Regions from separate parts of the Streptomyces sp. NPDC012508 genome, predicted to be linked through region 1. Evidence: riboswitches for the same ligand, from Rfam matches in the RefSeq annotation. Region 1 holds a riboswitch; the other holds the start of a gene.

The links. A riboswitch is a leader RNA that binds a small molecule or an ion and turns the genes downstream of it on or off. The one in region 1 is predicted to bind S-adenosylmethionine.
Region 2: it holds a riboswitch for S-adenosylmethionine, as region 1 does, so the genes downstream of both, thrC (threonine synthase) here and ACFY8U_RS22605 (aminotransferase class V-fold PLP-dependent enzyme) in region 1, are expected to answer to the same signal.

Annotation. Positions count from the first base shown of each region.
Region 1 is NZ_JBIBEO010000006.1:421,369-425,135, reverse strand. It holds gene ACFY8U_RS22615 (cytochrome bc complex cytochrome b subunit) at 1-1,057, shown strand, start outside; gene trpD (anthranilate phosphoribosyltransferase) at 1,178-2,242, shown strand; SAM riboswitch class IV at 2,320-2,436, shown strand; gene ACFY8U_RS22605 (aminotransferase class V-fold PLP-dependent enzyme) at 2,626-3,767, shown strand, end outside.
Region 2 is NZ_JBIBEO010000012.1:93,640-97,406, forward strand. It holds gene ACFY8U_RS34225 (MoaD/ThiS family protein) at 1-181, opposite strand, end outside; gene thrC (threonine synthase) at 300-1,592, opposite strand; SAM riboswitch class I at 1,610-1,763, opposite strand; gene ACFY8U_RS34235 (glucosyl-3-phosphoglycerate synthase) at 1,897-2,838, shown strand; gene ACFY8U_RS34240 (hypothetical protein) at 2,895-3,767, shown strand, end outside.

The DNA of each region.
Region 1 (3,767 bases):
CACGTACCTGTCGATGTTCCTGTTCGGCGGAGAGTTCCCCGGCGGCGACTTCGTGGCCCGGTTCTACTCGGCCCACGTCCTGCTGCTGCCCGGCATCATGCTGGGTCTGGTGGTCGCCCACCTGATCCTGGTCTTCTACCACAAGCACACGCAGTTCGAGGGCCCCGGCCGTACGAACAAGAACGTCGTGGGCATGCCGCTGCTGCCGGTCTACATGGCCAAGGCCGGAGGCTTCTTCTTCCTGGTCTTCGGTGTCATCTCGATCGTCGCGGCGATCGCCTCGATCAACCCGATCTGGGCGCTCGGCCCGTACCGCCCGGACCAGGTGTCCACCGGCGCCCAGCCCGACTGGTACATGGGCTTCGCCGAGGGTCTGATCCGAGTGATGCCGGGCTGGGAGATCAACCTCTGGGGCCACACGCTCGTCCTGGGCGTGATGATCCCGCTGGCGATCTTCCCGCTGGTCCTCGCGGCCATCGCGGTCTACCCGTTCATCGAGTCCTGGATCACCGGCGACAAGCGCGAGCACCACATCGCGCAGCGCCCGCGCAACGCTCCGACGCGCACCGCCTTCGGTGTCGCCTGGATCACCGCGTACATGATCATGCTCGTCGGTGGTGGAAACGACCTCTGGGCCACCCACTTCCACCTGTCGATCAACTCGATCACCTGGTTCGTCCGGATCTTCTTCTTCGTCGGACCGGTCATCGCGTTCATCGTCACCAAGCGGATCTGTCTCGGCCTGCAGCGCCGCGACAAGGACAAGGTGCTGCACGGACGCGAGTCCGGCATCATCAAGCGCCTGCCGCACGGTGAGTTCGTCGAGGTCCACCAGCCGCTCAGCCAGGGCGAGCTGTACCGGCTCACGGCGCACGAGCAGAACCAGCCGGCCGAGATCGGCCCGCTGGTCGACGAGAACGGCGTCGAGCGCAAGGTCGGCCGGATGGAGAAGCTCCGCGTCAGGCTCAGCAAGAGCTACTACGGCGAGGACAGCCAGATCGCCAAGCCGACCGCCGACGAGTACAAGGAGATCACCAGCGGCCACGGCCACCACTGATCACCTGACCTAGAGGTCGCCACAGCGGGAGCCCCGTCCATTCGATGGACGGGGCTCTTTGCCGTCCTCGTTGCTCGATAGGGTGGAGTCGTCACCGTCACGCACTGACCAGGAGCTGCCATGAGCGCTGCGACCCCCGCTGGAGGACCTACGTCGGCGGGCCGCTCCTGGCCCACCGTCCTGGACGGACTGCTGACCGGTCGCGACCAGAGCGCCGAGGACACCGCCTGGGCGATGGACCGCATCCTCCGCGGTGAGGCCACCGACGCCCAGATCGCCGGCTTCGCCGTGGCCCTGCGCGCCAAGGGCGAGACCGTCGAGGAGATCTCGGGCCTCGTGAGGACGATGTACGAGCACGCCAACGTGATCGAGGTCCCCGGCCCGTCCGTGGACATCGTCGGCACCGGCGGCGACGGAGCCAAGACCGTCAACATCTCCACGATGTCGGCGATCGTCGTGGCCGGTACCGGCGCGAAGGTCGTCAAGCACGGCAATCGCGCCGCCTCCAGCGCGAGCGGCGCCTCCGACGTCCTGGAGAAACTCGGCGTCAACCTGCAGCTCACCCCGCAGCGGGTCGTCGAGGTCGCGGAGGAGGCCGGGATCACCTTCTGCTTCGCGGTGAAGTTCCACCCGGCGCTGCGCCATGTGGCCGCGGCCCGCAAGGAGCTCGGCATCCGCACCACGTTCAACTTCCTCGGCCCGCTCACCAACCCCGCCCGCGTCAAGGCGCAGGCGACCGGTGTGGCCGACGCCCGGATGGCCCCGATCATGGCCGGAGTGCTCGCCGAGCGCGGCTCATCGGCGCTGGTCTTCCGCGGCGACGACGGCCTGGACGAGCTGACGACCACGGCCACCTCACGGGTGTGGGTCGTACGGGACGGCGCGGTGCGCGAGGAGGCCTTCGACCCGCGGGACGTCGGCATCGAACTCGTACCCGTGGAGGCGCTCCGCGGCGCCGACGCCTCGTACAACGCGGATGTCGCCCGTCGGCTGCTGGCCGGCGAGACCGGTCCGGTACGGGACGCGGTTCTGCTGAACTCCGCGGCGGCACTGACGGCCCTGGAGCCGGGCGCGGGCACCCTGGTGGAGCAGCTGCGCGAAGGAATCGCGAAGGCGGCCGAGTCGATCGACTCGGGCGCGGCACGGCAGGCGCTGGAGCGTTGGGTCGCGGCCAGCAACAGGTAGCGGCGCCGCGCGCACCCCGTTCCGCCATCCGGAACGGGGTTGCGCGCCGGCGATCACGTGGCATACGTTCAGTGCCAGGTCATGAGTGACAGCCATGAAGCCCCGGCTGGCTGTCCGGCAACCCTCCGTCCGTGGCGGGGTGCCCCGGGTGAAGACCAGGCCGTGGACAGCAAGGTCCGCGGCAAGCGCGGACCCCTGCACACCCTGGGGTCCTGGTCCTCAAGGGAGCAGTCTCGTGAGCAAGCGAATGCGCTAGGGCCTCCGGCCCCGTTTCCCCACCCTCCGCACGAACACCGTGTGTCGAGGCAACACCCGTGTGAGGCACCCCTCTTCGCGCTGCCCCGCGGGCCCTTCGCTGCCCTTCCTGCCCGGGAGATACCGCCATGTCCGCGTACCCGCACGCCGCCGCCACGACCGCCGCCCCCGCCACCTCCACCGCCGCCACCGACTCCGAGGCCGGCGATCCCTGCTGCGCCGCCCCGCTCCCGGTCCTCGGACGGGACGTCACCGTGCCTCTCGTGACCGGGGGCGAGGTCACCTACGCCGCGCTCGACTACGCCGCCAGCGCGCCGGCCCTGCAGCGGGTCTGGGACGACGTCGCCGCGTACGCCCCCTACTACGGCAGCGTCCACCGGGGCGCCGGATACCTCTCGCAGCTCTCCACCGACCTCTTCGAGAGCAGCCGCGTCACCGTCGCCGAGTTCCTCGACTGCCGCCCCGGCGACCAGGTCGTCTTCACCCGCTCCACCACCGACTCGCTCAACCTGCTCGCCGCCACGCTCCCCGCCGGCTGCGAGGTCTTCGTCTTCGAGACCGAGCACCACGCGTCGCTCCTGCCGTGGCAGGACGCCCGGGTCACGTACCTCAACGCCCCGCGCACGCCCGCCCAGGCCGTCGAGACCCTGGAGCGCGCCCTCGCCGAGCGCGACCCCTACGGCCCCGCGCTCGTCTGCGTCACCGGCGCGTCCAACGTCACCGGCGAGCTGTGGCCGGTGAAGGAACTGGCCGCCGCGGCACACGCCCACGGCGCCCGGATCGTCCTGGACGCAGCCCAGCTCGCGCCGCACCACCCCGTCTCCGTACGGGAGTTGGACGTGGACTGGGTCGCCTTCTCCGGCCACAAGCTGTACGCGCCCTTCGGCTCCGGCGTCCTCGCCGGCCGCGCCGACTGGCTCCAGGAAGCCGAGCCGTACCTCGCGGGCGGCGGCGCGTCCAAGAAGGTAGCCCGCCGCAGCGACGGCGGAGTGGACGTCGAATGGCACACCACCGCGGCCCGCCACGAGGCCGGTTCGCCGAACGTCATCGGCGTCTACTCCATCGCCTCCGCCTGCAAGGCGCTCACCGAAGCCGGGTTCGACGACCTCGTCGCCCGTGAGCAGCACCTGATCGCCACCGTCCGGGAGGGCCTCGCCGAGGTGCCCGAGGTCAAGGTCCTCTCGCTCTTCGGCGACGACTCCCCGCGCGTGGGTGTCATCTCGTTCGTCGTGGAGGGCTGGAACAGCTCCCACTTCGCCGCCGCGCTCTC
Region 2 (3,767 bases), on a different contig from region 1:
CGTACACGTTCACGAAGCGGCGCAGCTTGCCCTGGTCGTCCAGGACGCGGGCCGCGATGCCCGCGTGGTTCTTCTCCAGGTCGGCGATGACCTCGGACAGGGTCGCGCCCTCGGCGGCGACCTCGGCCTGGCCGCCGGTGTACGTGCGGAGGATGGTGGGGATGCGGACCTTCACGCTCATGGGTTGATCACCTTCGGTGGCTACGGGGCGGGTGCGGGGCGGGCGGGGACGGAGGAGCGGGGCGGCGGCCGGAGCGGCCGGAGCACCGGCCGCCCCCGCACCACGGCGGTCGCGGGCGTCAGCCCGCCAGGCCGGCTTCGCGGAACGCGTCCAGGCTCGGGCGGATCGTCGCGGTCGCCTGCGAGGTATCGGCCACCGCGTCCAGCGTCTTGAGGCCGTCACCCGTGTTGAGCACGACCGTGGTGAGGGCCGGGTCGATGAGGCCGGCCTCGACCAGCTTCTTCGTCACGCCGACCGTCACACCGCCCGCCGTCTCGGCGAAGATGCCCTCCGTACGGGCCAGGATCTTGATCGCCTCGACGACCTGCTCGTCGTCGACGTCCTCCACCGCGCCACCCGTGCGGCGCGCGATGTCGAGGACGTACGGGCCGTCGGCCGGGTTGCCGATGGCGAGCGACTTGGCGATGGTGTTCGGCTTCTGGGGCCGTACGACGTCGTGACCGGCCTTGAAGGCCGCCGACACCGGCGAGCAGCCCTCGGCCTGCGCGCCGAAGATCTTGTACGGCTTGTCCTCGACCAGGCCCAGCTTGATGAGCTCCTGCAGACCCTTGTCGATCTTGGTGAGCTGCGAGCCGGAGGCGATCGGGATCACCAGCTGATCCGGGATCACCCAGCCGAGCTGCTCACAGATCTCGTACGCAAGCGTCTTGGAGCCCTCGCCGTAGTACGGCCGCAGGTTGACGTTGACGAAGCCCCAGCCCTCGCCCAGCGGGTCGCCGATGAGCTCCGAGCAGAAGCGGTTGACGTCGTCGTAGTTGCCCTCGATGCCGACGAGCTCGCCGCCGTAGACGGCGGCCATGACGACCTTGCCCTGCTCCAGGTCGTGCGGGATGAACACGCAGGAGCGGAAGCCGGCGCGGGCGGCGGCGGCGCCGACGGCGCCGGCCAGGTTGCCGGTGGAGGAGCAGGACAGGGTGGTGAAGCCGAAGGCGCGGGCGGCCTCGAGGGCCTGGGCGACGACGCGGTCCTTGAAGGAGTGCGTCGGGTTGCCGGAGTCGTCCTTGACGAAGAGCTTGCCGGGCTCGACACCGAGCTCGCGGGCGAGGTTGTCGGCCTGGACGAGCTTGGTCCAGCCGGGGTTCAGGTTCGGCTTCTCGGCGACGTCGGCCGGGACGGGCAGCAGCGGGGCGTAGCGCCAGATGTTGGCGGGGCCGGCCTCGATCTGCTTGCGCAGCGCCTCGGGGTCACCGGTGGGGAGGTCGTACGCGACTTCGAGCGGGCCGAAACAGAGCTCGCAGGCGAAGATCGGGCCGAGCGGGAAGACTTCACCGCATTCCCGGCAGGAAAGGCCGGAAGCGGGACCGAGATCGACGGTCCGGGAGGTTTCGGTGGAAACAGTCTGTACAGCCATGGAGGCGAGGCCCTTTCTCCTCATCTTTCCCATGACGAATGTCGTCATGAGACGGATTTGGCACCTTCCCTAGCCGGGAGCCTCGCTGGCGCGTTGTCTACGCGGACGAGACCGACTGGAGGGTTGCCGGGGCTTCAACGGGCCGTTTCCCTCTGCCCCTCTGGATGAGCGGTATTCGATTGTGTGAAGCGGTTGTGGGACGCGGGCGGGACCCCGACATGCATCGGGCATCCGCGTTGTTCAAGACTGTAACCGAAGGCCCGGAGGGTTGAACCTGCCGTCCGAACCGCGAGATGGAGATCACGTGCTGGAGGAAGTGGAGCGCTGGCTGGGCCGGCGGTCCTGGTCCGTGGCGGACCGTTCGCTCGACCGCGTCCTGGCGGCGAAGCACGGGACGACGGTCAGCGTCGTCCTGCCCGCGCTCGACGAGGAGGCGACGGTCGGCGACATCGTCTCCGTGATCCGCCGGGAGCTCATGACCGAGGCCGTCCCGCTCGTGGACGAGCTGGTGGTGATCGACTCCGGCTCCACCGACCGTACGGCGGAGGTCGCGGCGGCGGCCGGGGCGCGTGTCGTGGCACGCGACGCGATCCTTCCCCGGATACCGGCCGTGCCCGGCAAGGGCGAGGTGCTGTGGCGGTCACTGATGGTGACGCGCGGTGACATCGTCTGCTTCGTCGACGCGGACCTGCGGGACTTCTCCGCGGACTTCGTCACCGGGATCGTCGGCCCGCTGCTGACCGACCCGGACGTCGACTTCGTGAAGGCGATGTACGACCGTCCGCTGGGCGACGCCCCAGGTCAGGGCGGTCGGGTGACCGAGCTGGTGGCACGGCCGCTGCTCAATCTGCACTGGCCGCAGCTGGCCGGCTTCGTGCAGCCGCTCGGCGGCGAGTACGCGGCGCGCCGCTCGCTGCTCGAACGGCTGCCGTTCCCCGTCGGTTACGGAGTGGAGCTGGGCCTGCTCGTGGACGCGCTCCACACGGTCGGTCTGGACGCCCTGGCCCAGGTCGACGTCGGGGTGCGCAAGCACCGGCACCAGGACGGCAGGGCACTCGGACGGATGGCGGCGGCGATCTACCGGACGGCGCAGCTGCGCCTCTCCCGCGGGCATCTCGTGCGGCCCCGGCTCACCCAGTTCGAGCGGGACGACACCGGTTTCACCCCGCGGACGTACGCCGTGGACACCGAGGAACGGCCACCCATGATCGACATCACGGAGTACACGCACCGCCGCGTGGCGTAACGCCGAATGATGATGCTTTTTGCATACATTTCGGTTTTATGCCGTTCACCCATCGAATGACCACGCTGCTGGCGGCGCTCGGCCTCGCCGCCGGCTCACTCGGTTCGCTCGGCTCGCTCACCCTCGCCGCGGCCGGCCCGGCCGCGGCGGATGTGGTGGAGCCCTTCGGCAAGCGCTACGAAGCGTCGCTCTACGGCGACTTCACGACCATCGGCAACACGGTCATGGGCTGCCCCACCGCCCCCGCCGACCTGGCCGCACGCTGCGCCATCGCGGCCGCGGGGCAGGGCCGCGAGGACAACGACACGTTCGCCATGGAGCGGATCGACACCGCGGCCATGACCGCCGGTTACGGCTCCAGCATCGGCCACGTCGTGATCCCGGTCGGCGCCCGGGTCGCGTACGCCCGGCTCTTCTGGGGCGGCAACGACGGTACGTACCGGGCGCCGAGCGGGGCGCAGACGAAGCGGTGCGACAGCTCCGGCAGCCGCGACGTGGTGACCTCGCCCGGCGACCACGCCACGACCGAGCCGCGCATCAGGGTCGGGGCGGGGCCCGAAACGACGGTCTCGATCGACAGCATGGTGACCGACCCGGCCGACACCGGCGGGGCGCACTACTACACGGGCGAGTCGGACGTCACGGCCGCGTTCGCGGGCGTGACCGGCACCGACATCCGGGTCGCGGTCGGCGACATCTGGGCGGCCGACGGCCAGGGCTGTGTGGCGGGCTGGTCCCTGACGGTGGTCCACGAGTTCCCCGGCCCCGAGCCTGCCTTCGCTCCGGACCGGCGCGCCGTCCACATCTACGGTGGACACGTCCTCCAGCGGTCCACCTCCCCCGCGACCACGATCACCGTCGACGGCTTCCACCGGACGGCGGGCAGGGCGCGGGCGAGCGTCACGGCGTACGAAGGTGACCGGAACGCG